Regions from separate parts of the Paracoccus sp. N5 genome, predicted to be linked through region 2. Evidence: riboswitches for the same ligand, from Rfam matches in the RefSeq annotation. Region 2 holds a riboswitch; each other region holds the start of a gene.
What was found. Region 2 has a riboswitch for cobalamin ahead of PARN5_RS0120770 (TonB-dependent receptor). Riboswitches for the same ligand answer to the same signal wherever they lie in the genome.

Region 1 (4,169 bases), 110 kb from region 2:
CGCCAGCGCCGTCGCCGGGACCAGCCGGGCATGGCGGCTGCCGACGAGGAAGCGCATGGCATGCGGCACGACCAGCCCGACAAAGCCGATGGCCCCGGCGATCGAGACCATGACCGCCGTGATCAGCGCCGCCGTGCCGATCAGCACCGCCTGCGTGACCCGCAGGTCGATGCCAAGCGCGGCGGCGCTCTCGGCGCCGAAGGCGAAGGCGTCGAGCGCGCGGGCGTGCCACAGCGTCACCGCCAGCCCCAGCGCTGCCACGGGCAGCGCCAGCCAGGTGTCCGGCCAGCGCACGCCGGAAAGATTGCCCAGCAGCCAGAACATGATGCCGCGGGCCTGCTCGGCGCTGGCCGATTGCGCGATGATCAGCGCGGTCAGCGCGTTGAACATCTGCGAGCCGGCGATGCCCGCCAGGATGATGACCCCTGCGCCGCGCAACCCGGTGCCGCCGCCTGCCATGCGCGCCAGCGCGGCCACCAGCGCGAAGGCGGTCAGCGCGCCCGCGAAGGCCCCGGCCGACATGCCGACCAGCCCGGCGCCGAGCCCCGCGACCGCGATCAGCACCGCCCCGGTCGAGGCCCCGGCCGAAATGCCCAGCAGATAGGGCTCGGCCAGCGGGTTGCGCAGCAAGGCCTGCAGGATCAGCCCCGAGAGCGCGAGGCTGGCGCCGCCGCAGGCCGCGACCACGGCGCGCGACAGCCGGTAATGCCAGATCACGCTGGCGTCGATCGGGTCGGGCGCCGCCGAGGAAAGCCCCGCCTTGGCCGCCAGCACCTCGATGACGGTGGCAAGCGGGATCCGCGTCTCGCCTACCACCGTGCCGAAGATCAGCGCCGCGACCAGCGCCGCTGGCGCCAGCCACAACCAGTCCCGCGCGCGTCCGGCGGTCGCGGCGCGCACCTTCATTTCAGGTCGAACCCGGCCAGCGCATCGGCCAGCGTCTCCAGCGCGTAGATCGTGCGCACCGAAGGGTCCATGGCATTGGCCGGCAGGGTGACGATGCGGTCATGCCGGACGGCCTGCATCTGGCGCGTCACCGGGTCCGAGGTCAGGAAGGCGCGCTTGACCGCGATGTCGTCGGCCGGAAAGCGGCGGCGGTCCATCTCGGCCGCGACGATGAAGCTCGGGTCGGCCTTGGCGATGGTTTCCCAGCCGACGGTCGGCCATTCCTCTTGCGAGCGCACGACGTTCTTCACGCCAAGCTTCGACAGCATCCAGCCCGGCGCGGCGTTGACGCCGGCGACATAGGGGTCGATCTCGATATCGGCCGAGGAATACCAGAACACGCCCGAGACATTCTCGGGCAGGCCCAGGCGCCCGGCCTTCTCGACCGCCGCCGCCTCGCGCGCCTTGAGCTCGGCGACCACCTCGGCGCCGCGCGCCGAGACGTCGAAGATCGTCGCGAGTTCGGTGATGCCCTGATAGAGCAGCGCGGTGTCGAACATCACCATGCGCGCGCCGTCCATGCTCTGGCTGTTGTCCTTGCCGACGCATTCGGTGGGCATGATCCAGCTCGGGATCTGCGCGTCGTCGAACATCTCGCGGGTGCCGACCGCGCCCTGCGGGCCGATCATCCATTCATAGGCGGTGACGACCAGCTCCGGCCGCTTGGCCAGCACGCTCTCGAAGCTCGGGGCGTTGTCGGCGAGGCGCTCGACCTTGGCATCGGCTTCCTCGAACTCCGGCAGCACCGGGTTGATCCACAGCGCCGTGCCCGCGACCTTGTCGGCCAGGCCCAGCATATACAGGATCTCGGTCGTGCTTTGCCCGACGCTGACCACGCTCTCGGGCGCCTTGTCGAAGGTCACCGGGTGGCCGCAACTGGTCAGGGTCAGCGGGTATTCGGTGCCGGCCAGCGCCATCGGCGCCAGGCCAAAGGTGACGGCAATCGCCGTGGTGTATCTCAGCATGATGGTCCCTTCCGCTGCATCATGGGCAGGCGCAGGGCATGGACAGGCATGCAGGGCAGGCGGTGCCGGCAGCAAACCCCGTCCGGGCCCACCGCCCGGGTTGGTCATTGCGCCGGCAGGTCTCCTGACTGACGGGTCACGGCAGGGACGCGGCCTTCCCATGGCACGGGGCCACAGTGGCTGTTTCGCATCCTGCTCGCCGCCTACAGTTGCGGGGGCAGTTCCGGTTCGGGGCCTTGACCCCGACGGATTCCCTTTCAATTCCTTGCGGAAACCGACGGCTTCGCCATAGCGCCCTGCACCCGCGCTGGCAAGGCCGGGAATCCGGGCCGGCGGCGGCGCGCGCTTCATGGACGGCGGCGAGGGCCGTTCGCGCTTTGCCTTGGCGCCTTCCCCGGTCAGCGCGCCCTCAGACCCGCGATCACCCGATCCGCCATGCGGGCGCAACGGGCGCCGTCGAAGGGAAAGACCGTATCGAAACCGCCGCGCAGCCGCGTCTCCAATGCCTGGCGCAGCCGGCGACGGGCGCGAAACAGCCGCGTGCGCACGGTGATCGGGTTCAGGCCCAGGTCGCGGGCGATGCTCGGGATCGGCTGGCCCTCGACCTCGTGCAGCAGGAAGGGCAGCCGCAGTTCGGGCGGCAGGCGGCTCAGCGCCTCTTCGAGCAGGCCGCGGATCTGGTGGCGGGCGGCGCCGGCCTCGGCGGTTTCGGCGCCGGGGAATGTCAGCACATCGGCCGGGGGGCTGGTCTCATCGCTCACGCTGTGATCCTTGTCGGGGCGCCGGCGGCGGGCCTGCATCCGGGCGGCATTGATGGTGATCCGGCTGATCCAGGTGGAAAAGCGCGCCTCGCCGCGAAAGCCGTCAAGGTGGGTGAAGGCGGCAAGATAGGCCTCTTGCACCGCCTCCTCGGCCTCGGCGTCCGAGGGCAGGATGCCGCGGGCGATGCGAAACAGGCGCGGGTTCATCCGCCGCACCAGCTCGCGGATCGCCGCCTCGTCGCGGGCGCGGGCGGCGGCGACCAGCTGCCAGTCGGGGTCGTCCTGCGCTTTGGCAAGGGGGCGGGCGCGGATCATGTCGCGCCCTCCGCCTCGGTCCGGCCGGTGGCGAGGATCGCGTCGAGGCTCGGGAAGGCTGCCAGAACCTCGGGCATCAGATCCTCGCTGTCCGCCGCCACGCCCTCCCAGCCGGGGCTGCCGGGCCGGCCCACCACGATCCGCCCGACCATCGCGGCCATTTCATGCGGCTGGCAATAATAGTCATAGACGCCGGGTAGGGTCAGCGTGACCTCGAACGCCTGATCCGGCAACAGCAAACCGCTGTCCCAGGGCTGGGCGCCGGCCGGAATGCGGCGGCGGCGGTCGAACAGGGCCGGGTGATAGGCGGTGGTCGTATGGCTGTTGCCGGGATCGCGGTTCACGAAGCGCAGGACCGTGCCCGGCGCCACCGCCAGCCCCTGGGGCGAGAACCAGACCCTTTCGCCGCGCGGGGTGCCGCGCATGGCGATCTCCTCGGACCCCGCGGCCTTGCCGGCGTGGCCGGCCAGCGGGCCAAGGGCGGCGAGACCGCCGCCGAGGACCAGCAGATGGCGGCGGCCGAGCCTCATTGCGCCAGCCTGTCGCGCGCGCCGGCGTCGTGATACAGCACGACATGGGCATGGGGTTTCTCGACGCCCGGATGGCCGGCGTTGTAATAGATGTCGACGCTGGTCACCGTATCCTCGCCCAGCGGCAGATCGTTGAAGCCGCTGCCGTTTTTCAGGTCGTCCAGCGGCACCATATAGACCGTCGCCGAAAGCTTGCCGTCGTGGTCATAGGCCAGGAACGGCCCGGCGGGCAGGCTGGCCGGATCGACGTAAAGCGTGCCGAGGCCGGGGATGAAGTCGGGCAGCGCGACCAGCTTGCTGACCTGGGCAAAGGGCGCCGCCGGCGGCGCGGTGGTCGAGGCCGTGTCAGCCCAGGCCATGCCTGCGGTGGCAAAGGCGGCGAAGACGAGCGGGACGATGATACGCATGTCGTTTCCTTTCCGATCCGAGCCCGTCACCAGGGCTCATGCCGGATTGGATGCGGGTTTCCGGGAAATGTTCCCGCGGTGGTGAAGAATTTCCGCTTCGGGATCTGCCGCGGCGCCGCCTGCGCAAGACGGTCGCTCGGCCTTGTCCATGCCTTCGAGAGCCGTGCCGGGATCAGCGAGCCGGCAATGCCGCCAGGGCGGCGGCAAGAGCCGCCTCGCCGGGTGCGCAGGCGCGTTCGATCTCGT
Region 2 (4,169 bases):
CCAGATAGGAAACCGAGACCAGCTGTCCCGGCCCCGCCAGCAGCATGGCAAGCTGGTCGGTGCAAAGGTTGATCGAGACGACCCGGCGCGGCGCTTCCGCCGCGACGGGCAGGGCAAGGCAGGCAAGGAGGCCGGCCAGAAGCCAGCGCGCTACCATCGCGCCTGCAATCCGGCATAGGCGGTGCGGCCCTGGCCGTAATAGCCCCATGCCTCGGAATGGTCCTTGTCGAACAGGTTCTCGACCCGGCCGTGCAGACGGATGTTTTCGGTCAGGTCATAATGCGCGGCAAGGTTGACGGTGGCGAATTCCGGCAGTTCGGTGGTGGCCGGCGTGTCGGGCCAGGCGGTGTTATACCATTCCTCGTCGTAATTGCCCGCGACATAGCGCAGCTCCGCCGACAGGCCGCCGCGGCCGGCCGCGAAATCCGCCTGTCCGCGCAGGTTGACCTGATGCCGGGGCACACGCGCGATGCGGCTGCCGTCCTGCTGGCGCGCGTCGGTATAGGTATAGTCGGCGCTGATGCGGATGGCATCCGTCACCTGCATGGCCGTCGTCACCTCGAAGCCCTTGCGGGTGCTGGTGCCGTCAAGGTTCACCGAGCTTTCGCCCGAGCCGGTGATCAGGTCCTCGACATCGCTGTGAAAGACGGTCGCGCCCAATGTGCCCGCGCCGCCGGCATAGGACAGATCGATGCCCAGTTCATAGCCGAGGCTGCGTTCGGGGCGCAGGTCCGGGTTGCCCTCGTAAGAGCCGGGGATATAGCCGAATTGCTGGAACATATCGGGGTTGACCACGGCCCGGCCCGCCGCCGCGCGCAGGCGGATGTCCCGCCCCGGCACCTGCCAGCCCGCCGACAGGTTCCACGAGGTCGCATCCTTGAACCCGTCGTTCAGGTCGCGGCGAATGCCGGCCTGCAGGTCGATGTCCGGGTCGAGATTGCCCAGATATTCCAGCGCCAGCGCGGTCGTGTCGCGTTCATAGATCCCGCCGGGCGCAAAGGAGCTGCGATAGGTCTCGCGCTCGGTCGCGGCGCTGAAGTTCAGGCGATGGCGGGTGCTGGCCAGGTCGGCGCCGTCGATGGCCCAGCTGCCCAGATACTGCACGCCGCGGCGGCGCGCGGCGTCGTCATAGTCATAGGCGCCGTCGTTCAGGAACAGGGTGTCCTGGTTGGTGCCCGAGACGGTCAGCCGGTGGGACAGCCGTCCGTCCAGCGCCTGCGCCTCGATCCAGAGCGAACCGAAGACCTCGTTGCGCTCGGCGGTCAGCGGCGCGTCGATCAGGTAGTCGTCGGGGGTGGGCACCGGGACGAAGCTGCCAAGGTCATAGCCATATTCCTGCCAGCTGCGGCGCAGGGCGAAACCCGCGCTGACGCTCTCGGTCAGGTCATAGCGGCCGCGCAGCCCGATCGTGTCGCGGTCGTTGAAGTCGCGGTCGCCGCTGGAACGAGAGGCATCCTCGCCCTCGACATGGCGCGAGTCCAGCGACAGCACCAACTCGCTGCGCCCGTCCGAATAGCTGACATGGCCGTTGGCCGCGCGGGTGCCCAGCCCGCCGATCTCGACCCCGCCGCCATAGCGGAACCCCATCTCGCGCGCGCGCCGCGTCGTGATCGAGATGACGCCCGCCGCCGCGTTCGAGCCGTAGATCGCCGATTGCGGGCCGCGCAGCACCTCGATCCGGTCGATGTCGGCGGCGGTCATGCCCGAGAAGGTATAGTCGCCGGAGGCCGGAGAGTTCGCCTTGACCCCGTCGATCAGCACCAGGACGTGGCCGGGCTCGCTGCCGCGGATGCGCAGCTTGGTCAGCGTCTCGCCGGTCGAGGTGACGGCCACGCCCGGCACGCTGCGCAGCGCGTCCTGCACGGTGGCGATGCCGCGCGCCTCGATCTCCTCGGCGGTCAGCACGGTCGAGGCGCGGCCATAGGCATCGCTGGCGATGGGGCTGAGCCCGGCCGACAGGATCACGGGATCCAGGATGACGGCGTCTTGCGCCGCCGCGACGGCCGGCACCAGCGCCGCCGCCAGAGTCATGATGGAAGCTCGGGTCCGAGACATGCCTTGACCTTTCCGGGCACGGGCCGCAGCCCGCGGGTTGCAGAACTGCCCTGCGCAACGGGCCGGTCGGCCCGCCCGCCGGGGGGTGAGCGTCACCTCTGCGGAACGGCCGCTTTCCCGGTGCGCCCCGCGCCGGAAATGGGTGAACGCCTCGGCAGGTCTCCTGACTCGCGGATCGTCGCTTCGGCCGGCCTTCCCGGGACGCGCCCAGTGGCATTATCGACCGTCGCTCGCCGCCTACAGTTGCGGGGGCAGTGCCGGATTGGCCCGGGGGCTTGCCGGCTTCCCTTTTCATCCGGCAAGGGGCCGGAACCGAAGCAGCCACCTGTTCGCGCGACGAGGCCCCGGCTGTCAAGGGGTCTGGCCCGGCCCGCATGGGGCGGCGGGCCATGGTTTCATGCCGAAGCCGAACGAAAAAGGCGCCGGACCCGCCGGCGCCCTGTCATTTTGCCGCAGGGGATCAGGCCAGCCGCTGCCGCAAGCCGGGGTCACGGGCCAGCGACCCTTGCACGAGCTGGCCGAAGATCAGCCCGATCCCGGCCCAGAGCACCGCCACGATCACCAGCGACACGCTGCGGAACTGCCAGAGCAGGTCGCCCGGAAAGCCGGCCGGCACCTCATTGATGGCGGGCAGGACGAGGCCGGCGACGACCACCAGGACCAGATAGGCCAGCCCGCCCAGGATGCCGGCGCGCCAGCGGTCGCGGCCGCTGCGCGCCACTGCCACCGCGATCACCATGGCGATGAGCGACAGCGCCATCATGGCAAAGAACATCTGCGTGCGCAGGCCGATGGTCTCGCCATGGCCCACGGCGGGCGGGTTGGCCGGGTATTTCAGGAAGGGCACCAGCACGACCGAGACATAGCCCAGCACCGCCATCACCCCCGCCGTCGCCCGCGCGCCCAGATGCGAGAACCGGCCCTGCACGAAGGCGAAGACCAGGGCGAAAAGCCCGCCCAAGCCGGCGCCGAACACCGCCATGCCGGTCAGCAGGCCGATGCCGGCCTGGGTGGCGCGGCTGATGCCCTCGCCCTCGCCATGGGAATGGGAATGGCCGGCGGGTTCGGGCTCGGCCGTGGCAGCAGCGGTCGGCGCGTTGTGGCCGTGGTCATGAGCGTGTTCAGGGGCGGCGGGCGCGCCCGCCTCTTCCAGCGCGATGGCGGCGGCGACCGGAGGTTCGCCCCAGACCTTGCCGACGCCAAAGGCCAGCACACCCGCGATCAGCCCGGCAATCATGCCGAGCACCAGATAACGTCCTGTCATGGGTGCTGCTCCTCAGTGGCAGGGAAAGCCGAGAAGGTGGCGCGCATCGTGCACGAATTCATGCACGCCGGTGCCGTCGAGAAGCGCGACCGCGCCCTGTTCGGTGCTGACGAAATACAGCGCCAGCAGCATGACCAGCCCGGCGAAGATCGCCCAGGGCGCCCATTCGCCCAAGGGAATCGGGCGGCTGCGGAAATCGTCTGTGGCTTCGGTATAGGCCATCGCAATGCTCCTTCGGATACGCGTCCGGTTGGGATGTTGACATGCCCGGACTCGGGGTCTGACTTCCGCCCCCTGATGGGCGCGGTTACAGTGGCGCGACCGTGCCGGAATTCCACCGGCTTCCCGCGACTGGGCAATGCCGGGCAAGCTGCGCTGCAGAGCGGCAAATGTCAAAGCAAACTTGCGCCCGTCCGGCGCCGCGGCCAATCTGGCGCCATGGCAAGCCGCATCCTGCTGATCTGTTCGCTGGCCCCGGCGCGGCCGGTGTTTCCGGGTGACGATCCCGCGCCGCCCACCGCGCTGCCCGTCCCGCATCCTGCGCCGGGTCCGGCCCGCACCTCGCCCCTGCGCCGCGCGGTGCAGACGGCCGAGGCCATGGGCCTGGCCGCGCGACCCGACCCGGCGCTGGCCGAGATGGACTATGGCGCCTGGGCCGGGCAGTCCCCCGAGCAGGTGCTGGCCCAGGACCCCCAGGGCTTCGCCCGCTGGCAGGACGACCCCCATGCGGCGCCGCATGGCGGCGAGAGCTTCGCCGCCGTGGTCGAGCGCATGGCCCGCTGGTTGCAGGACCGGGCGCAGGGGGGCGACAACCTGCTGGCAGTGACCCATCCGGCCCCGATCCAGGCGG
Region 3 (4,169 bases), on a different contig from region 2:
GAAGAACGAGCCGTCGGCATATTTCGACTTCTCGAAATCCTTGAAGGTGCTGCCATGCTCCTGCGCCAGCAGGTTCGAGGCGCGGATGGCGTGATAGGCCACGGCGGCGAAATAGACCGAGGTGAACTCGACCCCTTCGGGGCTGCCGTAATGGATACGCTCGCGGGCCAGGAAGCCGTGCAGGTTCATCTGGCCCAGGCCCACGGCATGGGCCTCGTCATTGCCGCGCCGGATCGAGGGCACGGCGTCGATGGCCGACATTTCCGATACCGCGGTCAGCGCCCGGATCGCCGCCTCGACGGTGGCGCCCAGGTCCGGGCCGTCCATGGTCGCAGCGATGTTCAGCGAGCCGAGATTGCACGAAATATCAGTGCCCAAATGGGAATAGCTGAGATCCTCGTTGAACTCGCTCGCCTCGTTCACCTGCAGGATCTCGCTGCAAAGGTTCGACATGGTGATGCGGCCATGCACGGGATTGGCGCGGTTCACCGTGTCCTCGAACATGATATAGGGATAGCCGCTTTCGAACTGGATCTCGGCCAGGGTCTGGAAGAATGCGCGGGCGTTGATCTTGCGCTTCTTGATGCGCTTGTCGTCCACCATCTCGGCATATTTCTCGGTCACCGAGATTTCCGAGAAGGGCACGCCATAGACCTTCTGGATGTCATGCGGCGAAAACAGATACATATCCTCGTTGCGCTTCGCCAGTTCGAAGGTCACGTCGGGAATGACCACGCCAAGGCTCAGCGTCTTGATGCGGATCTTCTCGTCGGCGTTCTCGCGCTTGGTGTCGAGGAAGCGCAGGATGTCGGGGTGATGCGCGTTCAGATAGACCGCGCCCGCGCCCTGTCGCGCGCCCAGCTGGTTGGCATAGGAAAAGCTGTCTTCCAGCAGCTTCATCACCGGGATCACGCCCGAGGACTGGTTCTCGATGCCCTTGATCGGCGCGCCGGCCTCGCGCAGGTTGGTCAGCATCAAGGCCACGCCGCCGCCGCGCTTCGACAGTTGCAGCGCCGAGTTGATCGAGCGGCCGATGGACTCCATGTTGTCTTCCAGCCGCAGCAGGAAGCACGAGATCAGCTCGCCCCGCGACTTCTTGCCGGCGTTCAGGAAGGTCGGCGTCGCCGGCTGGAAGCGGCCCGACAGGATCTCGTCCATGAAGCGCATGGCCAGGCCCTCGTCGCCGCGCGCCAGCGCCAGGGCGACCATGACCACGCGGTCCTCATAGCGTTCCAGGTAGCGCTGGCCGTCGCGGGTCTTCAGCGTGTAGCTGGTGTAATACTTGAACGCGCCCAGGAAGGTCGGGAAACGGAACTTCTTCTGATAGGCGGCATCCCAGATCGCGCGCTGGAAATTCTTGGAATACTGGTCCAGCACCTCGGGCTCGTAATAGCCCTCGTCGACCAGATAGCGCAGCTTCTCGTCGAGGTTGTGGAAAAACACCGTGTTCTGGTTGACGTGCTGCAGGAAATACTGCCGCGCGGCCTTGCGATCCGCATCGAAGCGGATCTTGCCCTCGCCGTCGTAAAGGTTCAGCATCGCGTTGAGCGCGTGATAATCGAGCTCGGCCTTTACGCCATCGTCAAGCATTCCGTCCCCCAGAATTTGTTGAGCCCCGCCAGCACGCGGGAAATGTCCAGATCAGTCCCCGCCAGTTCGAATCGATACAGCACGGGGACGTTGCACTTGTCAGAAATCACCCTGCCGGCCAAGGCGTAAGTCGCCCCGAAATTCCGGTTGCCGGTGGCGATGACGCCGCGCAGCCCGGCGCGGCGGTCGGGGTCGTTCAGGAAATGGATGATCTGCTTCGGGACAGCCCCGCGCCCCTCGCCATCGGCGAAGGTCGGGCAGATCAGCACATAGGGCCGAACCGGCGCCGGCATCGCATCCTTGGGCGAGATCGGGACGCGCGAGGCGGGCAGGCCCAGCCGCGCCACGAAACGCGCCGTATTCCCCGAGGCCGAGGAGAAATAGACCAGATCGCCCCCGCCGGCCATGGCCTTAGGACAGGCGGCCGATCATGTCCGGGCGGAAGCCGGCCCAATGCGCCTCGCCGGCGACGACGACCGGCGCCTGACGATAGCCCAGCGAGGTGACCAGTTCCATTGCCGCGTCATCCTCGGTCAGGTCGACCAGGTGATAGTCCAGGCCGCGTGCGTCGAGCGCGCGGGTGGTGGCGGTGCATTGCACGCAGGCGGGCTTGGAATAAACGGTGATGGACATGCCTCTGCTCCTTTTTTGCTGTGGGCAGCACAAGGCCGGGCCGATGGTCATGCCATCGCACCGATCAAGCCCCGCGCCCGCCGCACGGTGTCGTCATTTCGGTGCCATGGCAGGTCTTGCGACTCGCAGTCCCCGGGACCGGGCTTCCGACTGCGGGGGCCGTGCCGGAAATCGCCGGCTGCCCTCTGTGTCTCCCGGTCGAAACCGGGTTAACCATGACCGCCCCAATAAGCCATGTCGGAAGGCGCGCGTCAATCCAGATATGGTGTTCCCGGGCGATCTATCCCCCGCTATCTGGTGGTCGCAGGCATTTTGGACCTTAACGCGAACACCCGGTTACCAGCGCAAGAAACCGGGTTTCCCGATGCGGGTTCCGGCCCATGCTGGGCTCGCAACAAGCAAGGGAAAAGCAGAATGCTGCTCAAGGACAAGACCTTCATCATCACCGGCGCCTCCAGCGGCATCGGCGCCGCCGCGGCGCAGATCTTCGCGGCCGAGGGCGCGCGGCTGGTGATCTCGGCCCGGCGCGAGGATCGGCTTGCCGACCTCGCCGCCCGAATCGATCAGGGCACGGGCCGCGTCGCGGTGCTGGCCGGCGATGTCACGGCGCCCGGCCATGCCGAGGCGCTGGTCGCGCTGGCGCAGGACCGCTTCGGCGGGCTCGACGGCGCCTTCAACAATGCCGGGCAGATCGGTTCGGACGCGCTGGTGCACGAGATCCCGGACGCGGAATGGCAGCGGCTGATCGCCACCAACCTGACCGCCGCCTTCCTGGCCGCGCGGGCGCAGGTGCCGGCGCTGCTGGCGCGGGGCGGCGGCGCGCTGGTCTTTACCGGCAGTTTCATCGGCCATACCGCGGTGCTGCCGGGCATGGGCGGCTATGCCGCGGCCAAGGCCGGGCTGATCGGGCTGGTGCAGGCGCTGGCGGTGGATTACGGCCCGCAGAATATCCGGGCCAATGCCCTGCTGCCCGGCGGCACGCTGACCGAGATGGCGGGCGATGCCGCGACCAACCCCGAAACCGCCGGCTTCATCGCCGGCCTGCATGCCCTGAAGCGCATGGCCCGGCCCGAGGAGATCGCCCGCGCGGCGCTGTTCCTGCTGTCCGACCACGCGAGCTTCGTCACCGGCACGGCGATGCTGGCCGATGGCGGCAATTCGATCTGCAAGGCCTAGCCCTTCAGGCTGCGCCACAGGCTCAGGCAGGCATCGGTCAGGTCGCCCATCCGGGCCAGCAGGTGCTCGCGCTCCAGCGCCGGCGCCTCGGCGGCGCGGTCGAGCCGCGAAAGCAGCCGCATGATCCGGCGCCGATGCGTGCCCGCGGCCAGTTGCAGCGGGTCGGCGAGCAGCCCGGCGAAGGTCGTCACCACCGAGGCCAGGACCGCCAGCCCGAACCCGGTCGCGATCACTTCGAGCGTGGAAAGCTCGCGCGGGAAGATGCCATACCACAATCCGCCCGCCCAGCTTCCCAGCGCGAAGTCCTGGATCGCCTGGCTTTGCGCCCGCATGTCGGCCAGCGGCCCGGCCAGCGAGATGACGCCCGGCGTCGCGCGGTGAAACAGCAAAAGCCCCGCCAGCAGCACCAGGACCGAGGTGGTGATCTCGGACACGGCATTGCGCGTCTCGGCATAGTCGGCGGTGGCGCGGGCCACGGCCTCGGGCGGGGCCTTCGGGCCCAGCCCCTGGGCATCCAGCGCGGCGATGAAGCCGGTCAGGTCGTCCACGATATGATGCGACAGGTCCGAGGGCAAGAAGATCCGCCGCCGCGCCATCCAGTCGGCCGCCCGCACCGCGCCCAGGCGGCGCAGCAGCGGCACCGCCAGCCGCGTCAGCAGGAAGACCGGCGACAGCAGGACATTGACCGGCGCCCGCAGCAGGTCCAGCCCCAGCGCGTGGCGATGCAGCGCCAGGGTGCCGCGCAAGCCGAAGCGGGCGCGGACAAAGCG
Region 4 (4,169 bases), on a different contig from region 2:
GACAGGCGGCGCAGCGTCTCGCCCGGCAGGGTGGAGAACCGCTCCAGCACCGGATCGGGGCGGCCGTCGGCGGGCAGCAGCGCCAACGGGATGCCCTGCCTGCGGGCCAGGTCTTGCAGCGTGGCGACGCCATAGGGCCAATAGGCCTCGCCGCCGATCAGCCGCACCAGCACGGCGCGGGCATGGGACAGCACCGAATCGGCATATTGATCGACCGAGACCGGGTGGCGCAGCGCCGAGATATTGCACAGCCGCAGCGAGGGCAGGCCGCCCGCGGCGCCCGATCGAGCCTTGTGCCAGCCCGCCGCGAAGGCGCCGAGGTCGCTGTCGGAATAGGACAGCACCACCAGATCGGCCGGGGTCTGGCCGGGATCGGTGGGGGTCTCGGTTTCCTCGAGCCCCCGGCTTTCGCGGAAAACGACGTGCATCTAGCCCACCAGAATCGCCCGGATCGCGGCTTCGTCGATGTCGTCATGTTCGGCGATGACGACAAGGCGCGACAGGCGCGGCCGATCGCCCCAGGGCCGGTCGAACTGATGCCGCACACGCTCGCCCACCGCCTGCACCAGCAGGCGCATCGGCTTGCCGGCGACGGCGACATGGCCCTTGACCCGCAGGGCCTTCTGCTCGCGGGCCAGGCGCTGGATGCGGGCGGCCAGATCGGCGGGGTCGGCGATTTCCGGCAGGTCGATCACCACCGAATCGAAATCGTCATGCTCGTGATCGTCGGCGCCGTCGTGATGGCTGGGGCGGGCGTCGAGGTCGTCCTCGGCCGCCGCCGCCAGGCCCAGGATCAGCCGCGGGTCGATGACGCCATCGGTCAAGGGCAGGATCGGCAGGCGACGCGGGGTTTCGGCCTCGATCACCGCGCGGGCGGCGGCCAGCCCGGCCTCGCCCGCCAGGTCGGCCTTGCTCAGCAGCACGATGTCGGCGCAGGCGATCTGGTCCTCGAACACCTCGGACAAGGGCGTCTCGTGGTCGAGGCTGGGATCGGTGGCACGCTGGGCCTCGACCGCGGCTTCGTCCGGGGCGAAGCGGCCGGCGGCCACGGCTTCGGCATCGGCCAGCGCGATCACCCCGTCCACGGTGATGCGCGAGCGGATCGCCGGCCAGTCGAAGGCTTTCAGCAGCGGCTTCGGCAGCGCCAGGCCCGAGGTCTCGATCAGGATGTGGTCGGGCTTGACGGGCATCGCCATCAGCCGCTCGAGCGTCGGGATGAAATCGTCGGCCACGGTGCAGCAGATGCAGCCGTTCGACAGCTCCATGATGTTCTCGGCCGGGCAATTCTCGTCGGCGCAGGATTTCAGGATCTCGCCATCGACGCCCATGGTGCCGAATTCATTCACCAGCACCGCCAGCCGCTTGCCCTGCGGCTCGGACATCAGGTGGCGGATCAGCGTGGTCTTGCCGGCGCCCAGGAAGCCGGTGATGACGGTGACGGGGGTCTTGGTCAGGTCGGTCATGATTCATCCAGTCGGGGGCCCAAGGGCGGAGGAATGCGCGCGATGCTGCGCTTGCGGAAAATCGGGCTGCGCTCGCGCCAGGGCACGATGCCGTCGGGCGTGGCGGCATAGGCGCTGGCGCCTTGCAGGATCTCGGCGGCGTCCGCGGGTTCCATGCGGCCATAGACATAGGTCCAGCGGTCGGGGCCGGAGAGCGCGATGGCGGCGCCGTTCGAACAGGCGGACAGGCATTCGACCGGGCGGATGGTCACGCCCGCCGGATCGGGGTGGCGCAGCAGCGCCGCCATCAGGCGCTGTCCCGGCACGGGCTGGCCGTCGACGACGGGCTCGCCGGCGCGGCAGGTGATGCAGACATGCAGCGTCACGGTCATGCCTCAAGTCCCCTGGTCATGGCGGCATGAGGCAGGGCGCAGGCGCCCGAACCCCAGCAGGAACACCCCGTCCGCCGGTCAATCCTTCGTTGCGCGGCAGGTCTCCCGGCTTGCGGATTCGGGCGATGGCCCACGGGCGCCCGCCTTCCCGGCCTTTCGGGCCAGTGGCATCGGGCGACCTTTCCGGTCACGGTCGCGGGGGCGGCTGCTTTCGGGCTTTCACCCGTCGCATTCCCTTTTCACCTGTCATAGGACAGGAACCGGCGCGCCCCATGCTCTGCGCTGCCGGCCCCCGCTTGTCAAGCAAAGGAGTCCCGATGGAAACCGACGACAACGCCCGCCACGCCCAGAAGATGGCCAAGGTCAAGGCCGCCCGCGACCGGATGATGGCCGGCAAGCAGGGCGAAAAGGGGCTGGTCATCGTCCATACCGGCAAGGGTAAGGGCAAGTCCTCGTCCGGCTTCGGCATGATCCTGCGCTGCATCGCCCATGGCATGCCCTGTGCCGTGGTGCAGTTCATCAAGGGCGCCTGGGACACCGGCGAGCGCCGGCTCTTGACCACGCATTTCGGCGACCTGTGCCAGTTCCACGCCATGGGCGAGGGCTTCACCTGGGAGACGCAGGACAAGGCCCGCGACATCGCCGCCGCCCGCGCCGGCTGGGACAAGGCCAAGGAACTGATCCGCGATCCAAGGATCCGCATGGTGCTGCTCGACGAGATCAACATCGCGCTGCGCTACGACTATCTGGAGCTGGACGAGGTGCTGGGCTTTCTGCAGGGCGAAAAGCCGCCGATGACCCATGTCGTGCTGACCGGGCGCAATGCGAAGCCGGAACTGATCGCCGCCGCCGATCTTGTGACCGAGATGGAGATGGTGAAGCATCCGTTCCGCGACGGCATCAAGGCCCAGCCGGGGGTGGAGTTCTAGGCCGGAATCGGCTCATCTGACGACGTAAAACGGCTTTGCCTGCGTGCGAGAGGAATATTCATGCTCTATTTCAGACAAGGACTTGTGGCGCTGCTGGCGCTGGGGCCGGTCTCGGCCGCCTGGGCGGTGCCGGCGACCAACGAGGGCGCGGCGCGGCTGACCGGCGTCTTGCAGACCTATCTGGGCGCGACCGAGGGCGTGGTCAGCGTCACCCCGCAGGGCGACAGCTACCAGCTGACGATCGATCCGGCGCCGCTTCTGGCGCAGGTGCCGGATGCCCGGGCGCAGATCACCGTCTCGCCCCTGACCTATACCTTGACCGACAACGGCGACGGCAGCTGGGGCGTCAGCGAGGACCAGGTGCTCAGCTGGTCGGTGGTGGTGCCGAAGATGTTCGAGCAGAAGGGCACCACCAAGGTGCAATCCACCGGCATCTGGGACGAGGCGCTGAAGGGCTTCCGCGAGCAGAAGGCGGTGATGACCGATTACGTCATCGATTCCGTGCAATATGGCCCGCCCGAGGCAATGGGGCCGGACGGCATGCCCGTCGCGCCCGCGCCGGATGCCGAGCCGCAGGTCATCTCGCGCGACCACCAGACCACCGCGCGGATGGAGGTGGAAATGACCGGCACCGCCGGCAAGGCGGGCGGCGTGGACCAGGCGATGGCCTTCACCGCCACCGACCTGAAGCAAAGCCAGGAGCTGGTGTTCGGTCCCGGCGGGGCGCCGATGCTGATCGAGGTTTCGGCCCCCGGCTATGACGGCAAGGGGCTGATGGCGGGCGCCCGCTCGGAGGGCGTCCTGTCGCTTCTGGCCTGGTTCGTCGCGCATCCGTCCGAGGCGCAGATCAAGCAGTCGCAGGACGGGCTGCGCGACCGGCTGGCCGCCGCCATGCCGCTGTGGGACGAGCTGAGCCTGGAGATGGCGATCCGCGACATGAAGATCGGCTCGCCCATCGGCGAATTCGGCCTGGCCTCGGCCACGCTGGGCCTGGGGCTCAGCGGCGCTGTGCCGGACGGGCGGCTGGCCGAGAAGCTGGTGCTTTCTGGCCTGACCGTGCCCGAGGGCGTGCTGCCGTCCTGGGTCGCGCCGATCCTGCCGCAAGAGGTGTCGCTGGACTTCGCCGCCTCGGACTTCGACCTGGCGGCGCCGGCGAAGCTGCTGATCGAGAGCTTCGACCTGAATGCCGAGGAGCCGCTGGCCAAGCTCTCGCCCCAGCAGATGCAGCAGGCGCTCCTGCCCGACGGCAAGGCGACGCTGAAACTGGCGCCCTCGCAGATCAAGGGCGACGGCTATCAGATCGACTATCGCGCCGATGTGGCGGTCGGTCCGGGCGCGGCGCCGGTGGGCACGGCGCTGATCTCGGCCAGCGGACTCGACACGCTGGAATCGGCGCTGGCCGCCGC

Region 1: it holds a riboswitch for cobalamin, as region 2 does, so the genes downstream of both, PARN5_RS0120265 (ABC transporter substrate-binding protein) here and PARN5_RS0120770 (TonB-dependent receptor) in region 2, are expected to answer to the same signal.
Region 3: it holds a riboswitch for cobalamin, as region 2 does, so the genes downstream of both, nrdH (glutaredoxin-like protein NrdH) here and PARN5_RS0120770 (TonB-dependent receptor) in region 2, are expected to answer to the same signal.
Region 4: it holds a riboswitch for cobalamin, as region 2 does, so the genes downstream of both, PARN5_RS0105405 (DUF1636 domain-containing protein) here and PARN5_RS0120770 (TonB-dependent receptor) in region 2, are expected to answer to the same signal.

The regions. Positions count from the first base shown of each region.
Region 1 covers NZ_AQUO01000003.1:189,538-193,706, reverse strand. The annotation lists gene PARN5_RS0120270 (iron ABC transporter permease) at 1-906, opposite strand, end outside; gene PARN5_RS0120265 (ABC transporter substrate-binding protein) at 903-1,910, opposite strand; cobalamin riboswitch at 2,007-2,204, opposite strand; gene PARN5_RS0120260 (RNA polymerase sigma factor) at 2,309-2,986, opposite strand; gene PARN5_RS0120255 (plastocyanin/azurin family copper-binding protein) at 2,983-3,516, opposite strand; gene PARN5_RS0120250 (hypothetical protein) at 3,513-3,923, opposite strand; gene PARN5_RS0120245 (sulfotransferase) at 4,096-4,169, opposite strand, start outside.
Region 2 covers NZ_AQUO01000003.1:301,240-305,408, reverse strand. The annotation lists gene PARN5_RS0120775 (ABC transporter substrate-binding protein) at 1-157, opposite strand, end outside; gene PARN5_RS0120770 (TonB-dependent receptor) at 151-2,055, opposite strand; cobalamin riboswitch at 2,191-2,387, opposite strand; gene PARN5_RS0120765 (CbtA family protein) at 2,516-3,319, opposite strand; gene PARN5_RS0120760 (CbtB-domain containing protein) at 3,332-3,541, opposite strand; cobalamin riboswitch at 3,597-3,666, opposite strand; gene PARN5_RS0120755 (histidine phosphatase family protein) at 3,758-4,169, shown strand, end outside.
Region 3 covers NZ_AQUO01000002.1:963,984-968,152, reverse strand. The annotation lists gene nrdE (class 1b ribonucleoside-diphosphate reductase subunit alpha) at 1-1,590, opposite strand, end outside; gene nrdI (class Ib ribonucleoside-diphosphate reductase assembly flavoprotein NrdI) at 1,572-1,997, opposite strand; gene nrdH (glutaredoxin-like protein NrdH) at 2,002-2,223, opposite strand; cobalamin riboswitch at 2,314-2,456, opposite strand; gene PARN5_RS0118980 (SDR family oxidoreductase) at 2,638-3,399, shown strand; gene PARN5_RS0118975 (DUF6635 family protein) at 3,396-4,169, opposite strand, start outside.
Region 4 covers NZ_AQUO01000001.1:1,065,715-1,069,883, reverse strand. The annotation lists gene cobN (cobaltochelatase subunit CobN) at 1-428, opposite strand, end outside; gene cobW (cobalamin biosynthesis protein CobW) at 429-1,463, opposite strand; gene PARN5_RS0105405 (DUF1636 domain-containing protein) at 1,460-1,834, opposite strand; cobalamin riboswitch at 1,912-2,114, opposite strand; gene cobO (cob(I)yrinic acid a,c-diamide adenosyltransferase) at 2,152-2,763, shown strand; gene PARN5_RS0105395 (hypothetical protein) at 2,824-4,169, shown strand, end outside.